3 regions of the Streptomyces dengpaensis genome follow, and region 2 is predicted to be linked to each of the others. Evidence: riboswitches for the same ligand, from Rfam matches in the RefSeq annotation. Region 2 holds a riboswitch; each other region holds the start of a gene.
The links. Region 2 has a riboswitch for cobalamin ahead of C4B68_RS31140 (cobalamin biosynthesis protein). Riboswitches for the same ligand answer to the same signal wherever they lie in the genome.
Positions count from the first base shown of each region.

Region 1: linked by a shared signal. The riboswitch ahead of C4B68_RS28250 (prenyltransferase/squalene oxidase repeat-containing protein) and the one ahead of C4B68_RS31140 (cobalamin biosynthesis protein) in region 2 are both predicted to bind cobalamin.
Region 3: linked by a shared signal. The riboswitch ahead of C4B68_RS02690 (energy-coupling factor ABC transporter permease) and the one ahead of C4B68_RS31140 (cobalamin biosynthesis protein) in region 2 are both predicted to bind cobalamin.

Region 1 is NZ_CP026652.1:6,106,108-6,111,537, forward strand. It holds gene C4B68_RS28240 (energy-coupling factor transporter transmembrane component T) at 1-549, opposite strand, end outside; gene C4B68_RS28245 (SCO2322 family protein) at 553-1,206, opposite strand; gene C4B68_RS28250 (prenyltransferase/squalene oxidase repeat-containing protein) at 1,203-2,450, opposite strand; cobalamin riboswitch at 2,595-2,726, opposite strand; gene C4B68_RS28255 (MBL fold metallo-hydrolase) at 2,839-3,873, opposite strand; gene C4B68_RS28260 (aldehyde dehydrogenase) at 4,110-5,430, shown strand, end outside.
Region 2 is NZ_CP026652.1:6,758,935-6,764,364, reverse strand. It holds gene C4B68_RS31155 (lysozyme) at 1-25, shown strand, start outside; gene C4B68_RS31150 (inorganic phosphate transporter) at 205-1,449, shown strand; gene C4B68_RS31145 (hypothetical protein) at 1,465-1,686, shown strand; cobalamin riboswitch at 1,860-2,003, shown strand; gene C4B68_RS31140 (cobalamin biosynthesis protein) at 2,105-3,052, shown strand; gene C4B68_RS31135 (cobyric acid synthase) at 3,049-4,575, shown strand; gene cobN (cobaltochelatase subunit CobN) at 4,572-5,430, shown strand, end outside.
Region 3 is NZ_CP026652.1:561,559-566,988, reverse strand. It holds gene cbiQ (cobalt ECF transporter T component CbiQ) at 1-624, opposite strand, end outside; gene C4B68_RS02695 (energy-coupling factor ABC transporter substrate-binding protein) at 630-1,061, opposite strand; gene C4B68_RS02690 (energy-coupling factor ABC transporter permease) at 1,091-1,789, opposite strand; cobalamin riboswitch at 1,820-2,002, opposite strand; gene C4B68_RS02685 (CapA family protein) at 2,123-3,259, opposite strand; gene C4B68_RS44025 (hypothetical protein) at 3,269-3,400, opposite strand; gene C4B68_RS02680 (phosphoheptose isomerase family protein) at 3,397-3,717, opposite strand; gene C4B68_RS02675 (LysR family transcriptional regulator) at 3,766-4,371, opposite strand; gene C4B68_RS02670 (LysR family transcriptional regulator) at 4,436-5,365, opposite strand.

The sequences.
Region 1 (5,430 bases), 650 kb from region 2:
CGTGCCGGGGATGGGGGAGCCGAGGAAGACGGCGAAGGCGAGGCGGATGCCGAGGACGGCGATGCCGAGCTTGACGAACGCGCCGTACGAGCGGGCCCAGGGGGCCGTCGTGCGCCGTGCCGCCACGACGTATCCGGCTACGCCGATGAGCAGGGCGAGGAGCAGGGGGTTCGTGGTGCGGGAGGCGGCCGTTCCCAGGGCCAGGGCCCAGACCCACCACGCGCCGGGGTGCAGGGCGTTGCTTCGGTTCGCCTCCGGCGCGAGGGTACGACGTCGCCGTGGGCGTTTGCCGGGGATGGTGCCGGGGGTTGGTGGTTGCGCCGACTGGTCCCGCCTTGCGGGACGACGGCCCAGCCACCACGCGCCGGGGTGCAGGGCGTTGCCTCGGTTCGCCTCCGGCGTGAGGGTACGACGTCGCCGTGGGCGTTTGCCGGGGACGGCACCCGGGGTCGGTGGCTGTGCCGACCGGTCCCGCCCTGCGGGGCGATGGCCCACAGCGGTGGCGGCGGCCGCCTCGGCCCCTTCGTTCGCGCCCTTCGTCATCGTCACGCCTCAGCCCCTGCGGCGTCGGGCCTGCCATATGCCGGCGCCGGCCAGCACGGCCACCGCCGCGACACCCGCCAGCAGGCCCACCGACGGGCCGCCGCCCTGGCCGCCGGAGGTCTCCTTCCGGGCCTTCGCGGACGCCGTCGGCCCCGTGGCCGCGACCTGGTCGCCGCACCCCGTCCGCGGGTAGCCCGCGATGGCGCACAGCAGGGCGTTGGTGTCGTAGCGGAGGGGTTCGGCGACCGCGGCGAGGGCGTCGGCGGTGGTCGCGTCGGAGGGGACGCGGGCGCACGCCGTACGCGGGGACGGCGGTGTCTCGCCGGACGGCGCGTCCTTGGGGACGCCGAAGTCGAGGACGAGAGCGATCCGCTTCTTGCCGGACTCGGCGGGCGTGCGCGCGCAGATCGAGGTGAAGTCCCTGTCACCGCGCGGCTGGACGGCGTGCCGCGAGTCCTCGCTCACCGCGAAGCGGAAACCCTGGACGTCGCCGTCGGACGGCCGCACGGTCGACGGACCCTGTGTCGCGTACGTCCACTTCCCGTCCGACAGGTCCCAGAAGGACCAGTAGCGGTAGCCGACGGCCTGCGCCTGCCCCGCGCCGCCGAGGACGAGGAGCAGCAGGGCGACGAGGACCAGCGCGGGCGTCCGACGGCGGCTCACAGCTGCTGCTTCTTGTTGCGGCCGCTGATCAGGAAGCCGATGCCGATACCGGCGACGAGACCGACGCCGATGATCCACCAGACGCTGACGCCTTCGGTGTCGTCCGTCTTCTTCTCGTCCTTCTTCTCGTCGCCCGGGGCGACCGAGGAGCCGGACGCGTCCGCCGCCGGACCGGTGGCACCGAGCCGCTGGACGAGGTCCGTGCCGCCGAAGTCGCGCGGGTCGGCGCCGGTGGCGTGGACGGCGAAGATCAGCTGGGCGTACGCGGCAGGGCCGCCCTGCTCCGCCCAGGTGCCGGCGTTCTTCTCCAGCCAGGCCAGCGGCTCCTTCGTGGCCTTGGTCCCGCCCGCGGCGGCGAGCGCGACGACCGCGTCCGCGGTGTTGCCGTAGTCGGGCTGGTCCTCGGCGCCGGCCAGCGCCGACTTGAGGTACGTGTCCTTGGCGAGCACCTCGACGAGGTACGCGGCACCGTTCTGCGCGGCCCGCTCGGGGTCGGTGCCGTCGGCGGTCTTGCAGGAGAAGGTGTCGACGGCGGGCTGCTTGGCTTCGCCGACGAGGCCCTTGCCGAGCGCGCCGACCACGCCCGCCGCCGTCGCGTCCGCGTTCGCCGCCAGCTTGCCCTTCTTGTCCGGCTGGAAGGCGAACGCGCCGCCGCCGTCCGCGTCGCACGGGATCGCCAGCTCCAGCAGGGCGTCGTACGGCGACTTGCCGCCCTTGGCGGCCTCCGAGGGCTTCTCGCCCGCGGCCGTCAGCGCGCCGATCACGACGGACGTCGAGTTGGCGTCGCTGGGGCCGCCCGCGGTGTACCCCCAGCCACCGTCCTTGTTCTGCACGGACTTCAGCCACGCGACGGCCTTGTCCGCCTGCGCGTCGTGCCCGCCGAGCGCGGCGAGGGCCTGTACGGCGGCGGCCGTGTTGTTGGTGTCGACCATCGTCTTGGCGTCGCACTGGGCGGTCGCGTCGGCGCGGTACGGCGCGAACGCCCCGTTCGCGCACTGCTGCCCGGTCAGCCAGTCGACTGCCTTCGCCGCGGGCTTCACCCCGACGGTGTCCTGGGCGAGCAGGGCGAGCGACTGCCGCCAGACGCCGTCGTAGGTGGGATCGCCGGAACCGAACAGCCCGGACGGGAGCGCCTGGGACGCGGACGGGGAGGGGGACTCGTCGGCGGCGAAGGCCGTCGGCATGACAGCGGCACTGATCACGGCCGTGGCGGCCAGTACCGCGGCGCTGCGGCGAACAAACATGACTCTCCCTGTGGGGAGCTGGGCAGCGCCGGGCATGCCGAGGCATGAGGCTTCCGGGCGGCTCCGGCTCCGTATCCCTCGACGGTGCCTGCCAGCGGCGGGCTGCCGATGGCACGAGCCGGTCACGTCCCGGGCGAGGTGATCCGGCTCACCACCGAGGCGGCGGTTCACGGTTGCGGGTCAGCGCCGGAATTGCACCGGCTTCCCCCCGTACGGGTGTGATGACGACGCCCTTACTGTACCGGCCCGTAAGGAACCGCCAGAGGGGCGGTCAGGGCGGACGAGGGTTTTTCGCCCCCTCCGCCCCTACCCGTGCCGTACCTGGGGGGCTCCGCCCCCCAGCCCCCCGTATCGCGCTGAACGCGCTCGTCCTCAAACGCCGGAAGGGCTAAACCCCTTCAGAAGCCACGTACGTCACCGGATCGCTCCCCGTCACCGCCTCCGCCCGCCCCAGCTTCACCAGCCGCCGCAGATGGGCCTCGGCCTCCGAGACCGCGATGTTCCTTGATCCGTACGGGATGTCGTCCCAGGGCCGGTTCCACTCCATGCGCTCGGCGAGCTGCCAGGGGGTGAGCGGGGTGGTCAGGAGGGCGAGGAGCCCGGTGAGGCGTTCCTCGTGGTGCGCGAGCAACTCCCGTACGCGGAAGGGCGCGTCGGCGAAGGCGTGCTGGTGGGCGGGGAGCACCTCGGCGGGGTCGAGGCGAGCGACGCGCTCCAGGGAGTCGAGGTAGTCGCCGAGGGGATCGGTGACGGTGGCGTCGTCCGGATCCTCGTACAGGCCGATGTGCGGAGTGATCCCGGGGAGGAGGTGGTCACCCGAGAACAGGCGGCCGTGGCCCGGGAGTTGGGCCGGGTGCTCCTCTTCCAGGTGGAGGCAGACATGGCCGGGCGTATGGCCGGGGGTCCAGATCGCGCGCAGACGGCGGCCCGGCAGGGCGAGGAGTTCGCCGGGGACGATCTCGCGGTCGGGGAGCGCGGGGGCGAGGCCGGGCAGGGTGCGCGGGCGCGCGGTGCGCATCGGGGCGATGTGCTCCTCGGGCGCACCGGCGGCTTCGAGCTTCGTCGTCATGTACGCGAACCAGCGGCCCGGCTCGGTGCCGCGGGCCCGCCGCACGATCGAGATGTCGGCCGCGTGCATGGCGATCCACGCGCCGGACGCCTTGCGGACCTTGGCGGACAGGCCGTGGTGGTCGGGGTGGTGGTGGGTGATGACCACCCCGTGGATCTCGCCGGCCGCGGTGCCGCAGGCCGCCAGTCCCTCGGCGAGGGTGTCCCAGGAGGCCGGGTCGTCCCAGCCGGTGTCGATCAGCACCGGGCCGCGGTCGGTGTCGACGACGTACACCAGCGTGTACCCCAGGGGGTTGTCCGGAATGGGAACCCGGATGGACCGTACGCCCCCGCCGTGCTCGGTCATCTGCGCCATGGGCTCCCCAATCGCCGCGCCCGGCCCCCGGCTCACTATAACTAGAACGAGTTTCGACGGTAGCCCGAGTCGACGAACTGCCGGCGCCATCCCGGGCGTTACTCCCGGCGTCCTCCCCGGCGCTACTCCAGGCGTTCCGCCGTTCCACCCGTGGACTCCATCGCACGGAACTGGTATCAGTTCTCGTATCCGTATCTGATGGAGCGTCAGAGAACGGCCCCGGGGAGGCAGTCGCCATGACCGAGCTCGTGGAACACGGACAGCTGTTCATAGGCGGGGAGTTGACGGACCCCCTGGGCAAGGACGTCATCGAGGTGATCTCGCCGCACACGGAAGAGGTCATCGGGCGGGTTCCGCACGCGTCGACGGCGGACGTCGACCGGGCGGTCGCCGCCGCGCGCGAGGCGTTCGACGAGGGCCCCTGGCCGCGCATGAGCCTCGACGAGCGGATCGAGGTCGTCACCCGGATCAAGGACGCGATCGCCGTACGGCACGAGGAGATCGCCCGCGTCATCTCCTCCGAGAACGGTTCCCCGTACTCCTGGAGCGTCCTCGCGCAGGCCCTCGGCGCGATGATGGTGTGGGACGCGGCGATCACGGTCGCGCGGAACCACACGTACGAGGAGACGCGCGACGGAGTCCTCGGCAGGATCCTCGTCCGCCGTGAGCCGGTGGGCGTGGTGGCGGCCGTGGTCCCGTGGAACGTCCCGCAGTTCGTGGCGGCGGCCAAGCTCGCGCCCGCGCTGCTGACCGGCTGCACGGTCGTACTGAAGCCGTCGCCGGAATCGCCCCTGGACGCGTATCTGCTGGGCGAGATCGCGAAGGAGGCCGGGCTGCCGGACGGCGTCCTGTCCATCCTCCCGGCGGACCGCGAGGTCAGCGAGTACCTGGTCGGACACCCCGGCATCGACAAGGTCTCCTTCACCGGCTCGGTCGCGGCCGGAAAGCGCGTGATGGAGGTCGCCTCGCGGAACCTGACGCGCGTGACGCTGGAGCTGGGCGGCAAGTCGGCGGCGGTGGTCCTGCCGGACGCGGACATCGCGACGTCGGTCCCCGGGATCGTCTCGGCGGCCTGGATGAACAACGGCCAGGCGTGCGTCGCCCAGACCCGCATCCTCCTGCCGCGCTCGCGCTACGACGAGTTCGCGGACGCCTTCGCCGCGGCGGCGAGCGCGCTGGTGGTCGGCGACCCGCTCGACCCGGCGACCCAGGTGGGCCCGCTGGTCGCCAGGCGCCAGCAGCAGCGCAGCCTCGACTACATCCGCATCGGCCAGGAGGAAGGCGCCAAGATCCTCACGGGCGGCGGCCGCCCGCAGGGCCTGGACCGCGGCTGGTACGTCGAACCGACCCTCTTCGGCGACGTCGACAACTCCATGCGGATCGCACGGGAGGAGATCTTCGGCCCGGTGATCTGTCTGCTCCCGTACGGCGACGAGAGCGAGGCCGTGAAGATCGCCAACGACTCGGACTACGGGCTGAGCGGAAGTGTCTGGACGGCCGACGTCGCCCACGGCATCGACATCGCCCGCCGGGTGCGTACCGGCACGTACTCCGTCA
Region 2 (5,430 bases):
GCTCAAGAGGCTCGCGCGCGGCTAGAGAATGGAAGCGGAGCCCGACATTCCGACTCCGTTCGAACCTCCCGGACCGCCCCTCCAGTGCAAACCGAGGGGCGGTCCACCGTTTGAGACACCCCAAGTACCCCGTCAGTTCATCTTTCGTTCACCCAGGTTGCCTACGGTCCACTCGCCACTGACGTCCAATAGAAGCCTGGGTAAATGGAACACATCACGCTCCTCCTTGGAATCGTGATCGTCACCGCTCTCGTGTTCGATTTCACGAACGGTTTCCACGACACTGCCAACGCGATGGCGACGACCATCTCGACCGGCGCTCTGAAGCCCAAGACGGCGGTGGCCATGTCCGCCGTGCTGAACCTGGTCGGCGCGTTCCTCTCCGTGGAGGTCGCCAAGACGATCTCCGGCGGCATCATCGACGAAGCGGGCATACGCACCGAAGTGATCTTCGCGGCGCTCGTCGGCGCCATTCTCTGGAATCTGCTGACCTGGCTCCTGGGTCTGCCCTCCAGCTCCTCCCACGCCCTCTTCGGTGGCCTGATCGGCGCCGCCGTCATGTCGGCCGGCTGGTCGTCGGTGAACGGCTCGACCGTCATCACCAAGGTGCTGATCCCCGCGGTCGCCGCGCCCATCGTGGCCGGACTCGCCGCGATGCTCGCCACCCGGCTGACGTACAAGATCGGCGGGCGCGTCGAGGACAAGGCGACCGCCAAGGGCTACCGCGCGGGCCAGATCGCCTCCGCCGGCCTGGTCTCCCTCGCCCACGGCACGAACGACGCCCAGAAGACGATGGGCATCATCACCCTCGCCCTGGTCACCGGCGGCGTCATCGCCCCGGGCTCGAACCCCCCGATGTGGGTCATCGTCTCGGCCGGTATCGCCATCGCGCTCGGCACCTACCTGGGCGGCTGGCGCATCATCCGCACGATGGGCAAGGGCCTCACCGACCTGGCGCCGCCGCAGGGCTTCGCCGCCCAGACCAGCGCCGCGAGCGCCATCCTGGCCTCCTCCCACATCGGCTTCTCGCTCTCCACCACCCAGGTCTGCTCCGGCGCTGTGATGGGCTCGGGCCTCGGCCGCAAGGGCGGTGTCGTCCGCTGGTCGACCGCGACCCGGATGTTCGTCGCGTGGGGCCTGACCCTCCCGGCCGCCGGTCTGGCCGGTGCCTCCGCGGAGTTCCTCACCCAGCAGGGCACGTGGGGCATCATCGCCACGGGCGTGCTGCTGGTGGCGGGCGCCGGAATCATCTGGACGCTCTCCCGTCGCCAGCCGGTCACCGTCGACAATGTCAACGACATCGAGCCCGCGGGCGTCGTCACCACCGGGGTCGCGGCGGTCACCCCGCCGCCGGCCGGCCCGACGGCCACCGTCGCCGGCCTGAAGACCATGATCCCGTCCCCGTCCCCGTCCCCGGACGCGGAGCCCACCAGCCCGGCCACGGTGTAAGGAACGAACGACAGCATGCACATCGACTGGCAGGCCCTCGCCTCCGTCTTCGGAGTCAGCCTCCTCAGCACCGTGGCCCTCGTCGGCCTGTTCACCCTCGGCATCGTCGCACTCTCCAAGCGCGAGTCGGCGTCCGTCTCGGGCGGCTCGGCGACCCTCGCGGTCACGGGCGCGTACGCCTGCTTCGCCGCCTGCGCGGCGGCGGTGGCGTACGGGATCTTCATCATCGTGTCCTGACAAGGACGACGCCGCACGGTTCGACAGCCGGGCGGGTACGGGACGCCGCGTCCCGTACCCGCCCGTCGGCGTTCCTGCACAGGGCGGCTCGGCGGTCGCGGTGGGGATGTCGCAGTGGCGGCGATGTGGGCCTCGGCACACTCTCCCCGTGCAGGTCAACAGCCAGTTGACGGGTCTTCCAACCCCGTGGTGGACTTCCGGAGCCAAGTACGGCGGCAATGAGAGGAAGCCCGGTGCGAATCCGGCGCGGTCCCGCCACTGTCACCGGGGAACGAAGTTCCCCGGGAGCCAGGAACTCTCGCCGCCGGTCTCGTCGAACCAGGGCGTGGACACCCTGAGTGAGGACATATTGCCATGCGCGGCTGCGCCCATGACTTCCGAACGACGGTTGTGCCTGACCTGACGGTCGGCTGAACCCATGCGTGCCGATCGCGACTTCGCGTACGGCGCCGCCGCCGGCCTCCTCGGTGACCTGCTGCTCGGCGATCCTCGCCGGGGGCATCCGGTCGCCGCGTTCGGGCGGGCCGCTGGTGCCGTGGAACGGGTGTTGTGGCGGGACCACCGGGGGTGGGGCGCGCTGCACACCGCCGTGTGCGTGGGCGGTGCCGCCGGGCTCGCCGCGCTGGCAGGCCGTGGCGTACGCGGCTCTCGCACCGCCTCCATCGTGCTGACCGCCGCCGCCACGTGGGCCGTTGTCGGAGGGACTTCGCTGGGCCGGGAGGCCAGGGCGATCGGTGGCGCGCTCGCGGCCGGTGATGTCGAAGTGGCCCGTGAGCGGCTGCCCCACCTGTGCGGGCGGGACCCCCAGGCGCTCGACGCCGACGGGATCGCGCGTGCCGTCGTCGAGTCCGTCGCCGAGAACACCTCCGACGCCGTGGTGGGGGCCTTGGTGTGGGGTGCGGTCGGCGGGGTGCCCGGACTCGTCGCCTTTCGCGCGGTGAACACGCTCGACGCCATGGTCGGGCACAAGTCCCCCAAGTACCGGCGGTACGGCTGGGCTTCCGCCCGGCTCGACGACCTCGCCGGGTGGCCGGGGGCCCGGCTCACCGCCGTCCTCACGGCGGCAGCCGGCGGTGATCCGCGCGCGGCCCTGCGTGCCTGGCGTGACGATGCCCACCGCCATCCGAGCCCCAACGCCGGGCCCGTGGAGGCCTCGTTCGCGGGGGCCCTCGGGGTGCGGCTGGGCGGGACGCTGTCGTACGGGGGCCGCGTCGAGCACCGGCCCGTGCTCAACGGGGAAGGGCGCGCCGTCCACGTCGACGACATCGAGCGGGCCGTACGGCTGTCCCGGCGCGTCAGCTGGCTCGCCCTCGGTGTGAGTGCCGCCGCGCGGGCGCTCATGAACAGGAAGGGGCGTACGTCATGAGCGGCGGACTGCTCGTCGCCGGCACCACCTCCGATGCCGGCAAGAGTGTGGTCACCGCCGGGATCTGCCGGTGGCTGGTGCGGCAGGGGGTCAAGGTCGCGCCCTTCAAGGCGCAGAACATGTCCCTCAATTCGTTCGTCACGCTTGAGGGTGCCGAGATCGGGCGGGCCCAGGCCATGCAGGCGCAGGCCGCGCGCGTGGAGCCGACCGCGCTCATGAATCCTGTGCTGCTCAAGCCGGGCAGTGAGCGGAGCAGTCAGGTCGTGCTCATGGGGAAGCCGGTGGGCGAGCTGAGTGCGCGTGGGTATCACGGCGGGCGGCAGCAGCAGCTCCTCGGCACCGTCCTCGACTGCCTCGCCGAGTTGCGGGGCACGTATGACGCGGTGATCTGTGAGGGGGCCGGCAGCCCTGCCGAGATCAATCTGCGGCGCACCGACATCGTGAACATGGGGATCGCCAGGAATGCCCGGCTCCCGGTGCTCGTCGTGGGCGACATCGACCGCGGGGGCGTGTTCGCCTCGTTCTTCGGGACCGTCGCGCTGCTGTCGCGCGAGGACCAGGAGCTCGTCGCCGGCTTCCTCGTCAACAAGTTCCGCGGCGACGTGTCCCTGCTGGAGCCCGGCCTCGACATGCTCGACAACCTGACAGGACGCCGTACGTACGGGGTGCTCCCCTTCCAGCACGGCCTCGGGATCGACGAGGAGGACGGGCTGCGGCCCTCTTTCACATCAAACACAGCCCTGCGGGGGACGGTCCGGGAATCGGCCGTCGCCGCGCCCGTCGGCGAGGATGTGCTGCGCGTCGCCGTCTGCGCGATTCCCCTCATGTCCAACTTCACGGACGTGGACGCGCTCGCCGCCGAACCGGGCGTCGTCGTACGGTTCGTGGACCGGCCCGAGGAGCTGGCCGACGCCGATCTTGTCATCGTTCCGGGGACCCGGGGGACGGTGAAGGCGCTGGAGTGGCTGCGCGAACGCGGGCTCGCCGAGGCCCTCGTCCGAAGGGCCCGGGAAGGCCGGCCCGTCCTCGGCATCTGCGGTGGCTTCCAGGTCCTCGGCGAGCACATCGAGGACGAGGTCGAGAGCCGCGAGGGGCATGTGGACGGGCTCGGGATCCTGCCCGTGCGGGTGCGGTTCGCGCGGGAGAAGACCCTCACCCGGCCCGTCGGCGAGGCGCTCGGCGAGCGGGTCGAGGGGTACGAGATCCACCACGGGGTCGCCGAAGTCGTAGGTGGAGAACCCTTCTTGGACGGCTGCCGGGTCGGCCAGACCTGGGGCACGCACTGGCACGGCTCGCTGGAGTCGGACGGATTCCGGCGCGCCTTCCTGCGCGAGGTGGCGGCCGCCGCGGGCCGTCGTTTCGTGCCGGCCGCCGACACGTCGTTCGCGGTGCTGCGCGAGGAGCAGCTGGACCGGCTCGGCGATCTGATCGAGGAACACGCGGACACGGACGCGCTGTGGCGGCTCATCGAGTCGGGCGCGCCGTCAGGACTGCCCTTCATCCCACCGGGAGCGCCCGCATGAGCACAGTGTTGTTGTTGTCGACCGCCGACACGGATCTGCTGGCCGCCCGTGCCTCCGGCGCCCCGTACCGGATCGGCAATCCGACCCGGGTGGATGTCGCGGGCGAGCTGCCCGCGCTCGTCGAGGGCGCCGACATCGCCGTCGTACGGCTGCTGGGCGGCAAGCGCGCCTGGGAGGACGGGCTCGCCTTCCTGAAGGCGTCGGCCATCCCGACGGTGCTGCTGGGCGGAGAGGCCGTCCCGGACGCGGAGTTGATGGCCGAGTCGTCGGTGCCTGCCGGTGTCGTAGCCGAAGCGCTGCGGTACCTCGTCGAGGGCGGTCCGGCCAACCTCGTCGAGCTGGCGCGCTTCCTCTCCGACACCGTGCTGCTCACGGGTGAGGGCTTCGAGGAGCCGCGGAAGATGCCGGAGTACGGCATCCATGGCGAGCGTGCCTTCGTCGAGGGCCGTCCCACCGTCGGCGTGCTCTTCTACCGGGCGCACCAGCTGTCCGGCAACACCTCCTTCGTCGACACGCTGTGCGACGCGATCGAGGCGCGCGGCGCCAACGCCCTTGCCGTGTACTGCGGTTCGCTGCGCGGCGCCGACGACGGACTCTATGAGCTTCTCTCCCAGGCCGACGCCCTCGTCGCCACCGTGCTCGCCGCCGGTGGTACGCACGCCTCGCAGGCGTCCGCGGGCGGCGACGAGGAGGCCTGGGACATCGGCGCGCTCGCCGACCTCAACATCCCTGTCCTGCAAGGGCTTTGCCTCACCTCGTCGAAGAGTGCCTGGGACGCGTCGGACGCCGCCCTCTCCCCCATGGACGCGGCGATGCAGGTCGCGATCCCGGAGTTCGACGGGCGGCTGATCACTG
Region 3 (5,430 bases), 6.2 Mb from region 2:
GCCGCGTCCGGCGAGCCCGGCCTGGAGCCGCGCGGCCCGGTCGAAGGACCGGACGAATGCGGTGGCGCCGAGCCCGGCCAGGGAACGCCACTGTGCGGCCCGGGTCGTGTGCCCGAGCCGCGCGGCCTGCGCGTCCCGGATCAGCCGTACGGAGTCGAGCAGCAGGAAGCTCATGCGGTACGTCACCAGGGCCACATCCACGACCGGCGCGGGCACCCCGGCCTTCACCAGGCGCGGCAGCAGGTCGGACATCGGCGTCGTGAACGCGAACAGCAGGACGCCGAGGGAAGCGGCCGAGGAGCGCAACAGCAGCTCACCGGCCCGTACGGCCCCGCCGTCGGCCAGCGCCACGAACCCGCCGGGACCACCGACCTGCACGAGCAGCGTCACCGCACCCGTCACACAGAAGCCCAGCGGCACCCGGTAGGCACGCCACAGCCTGCGCACTGGCACACCCGCCGGTCCGAGCAGCACGGCCACGGCCGTCACGAGTACCAGCGCGGCCCCCGGCCAGGGCGGCAGCGAGATCGCCAGCGCGGTGAGCCCCAGCCCGAGCACGGCCTTGTCCACGGGATGACGGCGGCGCCAGCGACTGCTGTGCGCCGCCGCGTCGATCGGCAGCACGAGGCTCAGGCCTCGGGGACCTGAGAGGCCCCGGGAACCTGTGAGGCCCCGGGAACTTGTGAGGGTTCAGGGACCTGTGAGGCCCCGGACTCCCCGGCGCCGCTCGCGGCACTTTCGGCCTGCTGCCGTTCCCGGGCCCGCGCCTCGCCCTGACGGCGTCCCCGGTGGAGTCCGAAGTAGTAGGCGAGGACGCCCGCGCCGATGGCCGCCTGGAGGGCGAACAGCGCCGACTCGATCTCGCCGGACGGCGGCACGTACAGGGGTGAGAACCAGGGTTCGTAGTCCGGCTCGATCTCGGTGATCGCCGTCTCGGCCTGGCCATCGGACCCGGTGAACGGCTCCTCCTTGTCGTCGCCGAGACCGAGGGCCAGCGGCAGCACGGCCAGCGCGATCACGGCCAGCACCAGAAGGAGGTTGGTCTTCGCGCTCTTGCTCATCTTCTTGTCCGTCAGGCTCTTCTCGTCCATCAGGCCATCGCCTCGCTGCCGGTGCGGGCGTCCTTCTTCGTCAGGAGCACCCCGAGCCGCGTCAGTTCGCCCTTGCTGGACTGCACGAGCAGCCGCATGACGAGGACGGTGAGGAGCCCCTCGCTCACCGCCAGCGGAATCTGCGTGACGGCGAAGATGGACCCGAACTTGCCGAGTGCGCCCAGGAATCCGCTGCTCGGGTCGGGGAAGGCGAGCGCGAGCTGCACACTGGTGACGCAGTAGGTGAACAGGTCGGCGACGAACGCGCCGAAGAACACCGCGACCATGAGCGGCACACCGTACCGCCGCAGCAACCGGTACATCCCGTACCCGGCCCACGGCCCGACGATCGCCATGGAGAACACGTTGGCGCCGAGCGTGGTGAGTCCGCCGTGCGCGAGCAGCAGCGCCTGGAAGAGCAGAGTGATGGTGCCCAGCACCGCCATGATCGGCGGCCGGAAGAGAATGGCACCCAGCCCCGTGCCGGTGGGGTGTGAGCAACTCCCGGTCACCGAGGGCAGCTTCAGCGCGGACAGAACGAAGGTGAAGGCTCCGGAGGCGCCGAGGAGCAGGGTGCTCTCGGGGTGCTCCCTGACCTCACGGGTGAGTGACCGGACTCCGTGGACGACGAATGGCGCTGACGCGACGCCCCAGGCGACCGCGTGCGCCGGAGGAAGAAAACCCTCGGCTATGTGCATGGCTCAGCAGACCCTCTCCAGCACCTCGTGGATGGTTGACGCGCCTTGGCCGGTCTCCTGGCTGACGGGTGACACCGCCCGAACTCCGCCTTCCCGGGTCCGAGGACCCAGTGGCTGCCCGCGAGGGCTGGAGCCGGACTTCCCGATCACAGTGGCGAGGGCCGCACCGGCATCACACCGGATTTCCCGTTCACCAAGGCGTGGCGACATTAGTGCGTCACAGCTGGTGGTGACAAGCGGCGCTCGGGGGCGCGCAGCCGTCCCCTGCGCACAGCGCCCGCCCCGGTTCGCGAGGGATCAGCGGTCCGGTTTCCCTCCCGCGTGGGGCGCCGCTCAGGTATCGCTGCCTGCCCCATGGGTGACCGCCGGGTGCACCAACTCGAGCGCGCCATCGCGACCGGGGGTGATGTGGACGCCGGGGCTGATCCGGTCGAGCGTCGCTCGCAGCCAGGTTTGGTCCTCGACGGTCGCGGGTTCCAGGCGCATACGGCGCGCCTGAAGCGGTGTCATGCGCAGGCCGGTCAGTCGCCCGGTGCCCCGCTCCACCGAGAGCAGGTAGGCGAGCCGAAGGTCGTCGCGGTACTCCTCGTAGCCGTTGATGCCCTCGTAGTCGTCGATGAAGTCCCCGCAGCCGTACAGGATCAGCCGGTTGCCATACACCTCGAGGGGACGGGGGTGGTGCGAAGAGTGCCCGTGCACGACGTCCACGCCGCCGTCGATCAGCGCATGCGCGAAGCGGACGTGGTGCCGGGGGACGCGGTATCCCCAGTTGGAGCCCCAGTGCACCGAGACCACCGTGATGTCACCCGGGCGTTTCGCCCGGCGTACCCGCTGGATCACCCTGTCGGCCGCGGCGGCGGACGGCTCGGACACGTAGGCGACTCCGGGCCGGTCCGAGGCCGCCGCCCAGCTGGAGGGAACGCCGCTGGACGCCGTCCCGAGGGCGAAGACCAGGACGCGGGCGCCGTCACCGACGGGAACCGTCGCGGGCGCGTACGCCTCGTCGGCGGTGCGCCCCGCGCCTGCCGCCCGCAGCCCCGCCCGGGCCAGCGACTCGAGCGTCTCCTCGAGGCCGGGGCGGCCGAAGTCGAGTACGTGGTTGTTGGCCAGGACGCAGACGTCGGGGCGTGCCACCGCCACGGCGGGCACGTTGGCCGGGTGCATCCGGTAGTGGATCCCCTTGCCGGGCGCGAACGCGTCGCAGCGGGTGATGGCCGTCTCCAGGTTCACGATCCGAGCGTCCGGAGCCGCCCCGTCCAGCAACCGGAGCGCCTCGCCCCACGGCCAGGAGGGGGTGACCGGGGCGGGGATCGGGCCGCTCACCCGCTCCGCCAGCTCCACGTACGACCGGGCATCCTCGACGTAGAACTCCCGCAGCTCCGGATCTCCGGGGTGCGGGAGGATCTGGTCGACGCCGCGCCCGAGCATCACATCGCCGCACAGGAACAGCGTCACTACGCCGCCGCCCATACCTCCACACTAGGCGACCACCGGCCTGGCCGGCGTTCTGTGGCTCTGCCGCACGCCGGGGCGCCGGTACTTGGTGGCGGCCGGGATCACCAAGGTGGACTCGGCCAGTGTGGCGAGGGGCGACTCGGGTGCCGTGGTCACCGCATGCACACGGGAGCCTGCCCGCACGGCCTGTTCGGCGACCCGGACGGTGCCCGCGCGGTGTCGCCCTGGGCGACGGCTGGCGTCGTGGTCTCGCCGATGACGTGCACGGGCAGTCCGAGGTGCATCAGCCGCATGGCGAAGGCCTTCGCCATGAGTCCCGAACGCCCTTCCCCTGTGACGAAGATGCGCTCCGCGTTCCGCAGGGTCATGGCCAGGGATTCCAGCGCGTCGTCGACGAGGGCGATGACTCCGTCGATCTCGGCGAGGATCTGCTTCCTCAGTCCTTCGGTGAGGTGGTCGGTTATTGCGTGCAACTGCCTTGTCTCTACTGTCCGTTGAGGCGCATCCGTTGAGGCGGATGGTCAGCTGCGGCCTGCCGCCCGGGCCAGGCGACCGGCCGCTTCCGCGGGATCGGCGGCGGCGGTGACGGCCGATCCGACGATGACCCGGATGTCACCGGCGCCGGCGAACCCGGGCAGGTCGTCGGCGGTGAGCCCGCCCGCGACGGCGAGCCGCCGGCCGGAGCTCCATGGACCGAGCAGGGCGGCCGGGTCGGTGCCGGCGCGCTGAGTGTCTTTGCCGATGTGGGCGGCGAGGACCGCGTGCTGCGGCAGGCGCGCGGCCAGCTCCGCACGACGCTCCGCCGTGGTCTCCATGAGGTCGACGACGGCCTCGTCACCGCGCTCGGCGTCCCCGTCCTCGCCCCCGATGTCACCGCGCGCGGCGGTCAGCGCTTCCTCGTGCAGGCCGAGGATGGTGCGGGCGTAGCCGGCGTAGGTCTGCCCGGAAGGTGTGAGGCACACGCCTCTTCCCACCCGCTCCACCAGCGGGACACCGATCTCCCGGGTGAGAGCGGCGACAGCCGCCGAGACGGCGGACTCCGTCACCACGAGGAGCTGTGCCGCCGCCTTCACGGACCCGGTCTCGGCGAGGGCGACGAAGGCCCGCAGCCGGGCGGTGGTCGTCATGCGAACCTCCAGGAGACGACCGAAGGGGAAGGCATGCCGCCATGGCCGGCAGTCGGCTCGGCACTTACTGCGGGCCGGTGTCCCCGGGGAGGCGTTCCAACGCGGCGGCGACATCGGCGTGCTGGGCGATGTCCGTCAGGGCGCGGGCCATCACCGAACCCGGTTCCCGGGCGGTGACCACCAGCCCGACCGGCACCGTCCGGGCAGGCTCGACCAGCGGCACCGCACGCATTCCGTGCGGGACGCCGAACACGTGAAGCCAGGTGTGCGGCACGATGCTGGCCCACCGGCCGGTCCTGACGTGGGCGAACAGGGCGGCCACCGAATCGGTCTCGACCCGCGGCGACGGCCGGAGCCCGGCCTCGGTGAACACCTCGTCCAGCACCTGACGCCCCTGCATGACACCGGTCAGCAGGCACAGCGGCAGCCGTGACGCCTCCGCCCAGGTCGCCGTCGTCCCCTGCGCCAGACCGTCGGCGGCGTCGGTCAGCAGCACATACCGTTCCTCGTACAGCGGGACCGACTGGAAGTTCTCCGAAAGCCCCTTGTGCAGATAGGTGATTCCGGCGTCGATCTCGAAATTCTGCAGCTGCCGGAGAATGTCCTCCGACTGGAGGTCCGCTATGACCTCCACGGTGACCAGCGGGTGCGCGGCGCAGAACGGGGCGGTCAGAAGGCCCACGGCGCCGGAGGCGGTCGGGACCAAGCCGATCCGCATCCTGCCGCTCAGTCCGGTGCGCAGGGCGCCGACCTCGTCCTTGAGGGCGTCGCGGTCGGCCAGGATCCGCTGCGCCCACACCACGATGCGCTCGCCCTCGGGTGTGAGCCCTTCGTACTTGCGGCCGCGCCGGACCAGCGGCACGTCCAGCTCCTCCTCCAGTTTCCGGATCGCCTCGGACAGAGCGGGCTGGGAGACATGGCAGACCTGGGCGGCACGGGCGAAATGATGCTCCCGGGAGAGGGCCACCAGGTATTCGAGTTGGCGAAACAGCACGCCATGGGTCTACCCGACCGTTCGTCGGAAAGCCAATCGGGGCCGCACGCCGCGGCGAGCACGCG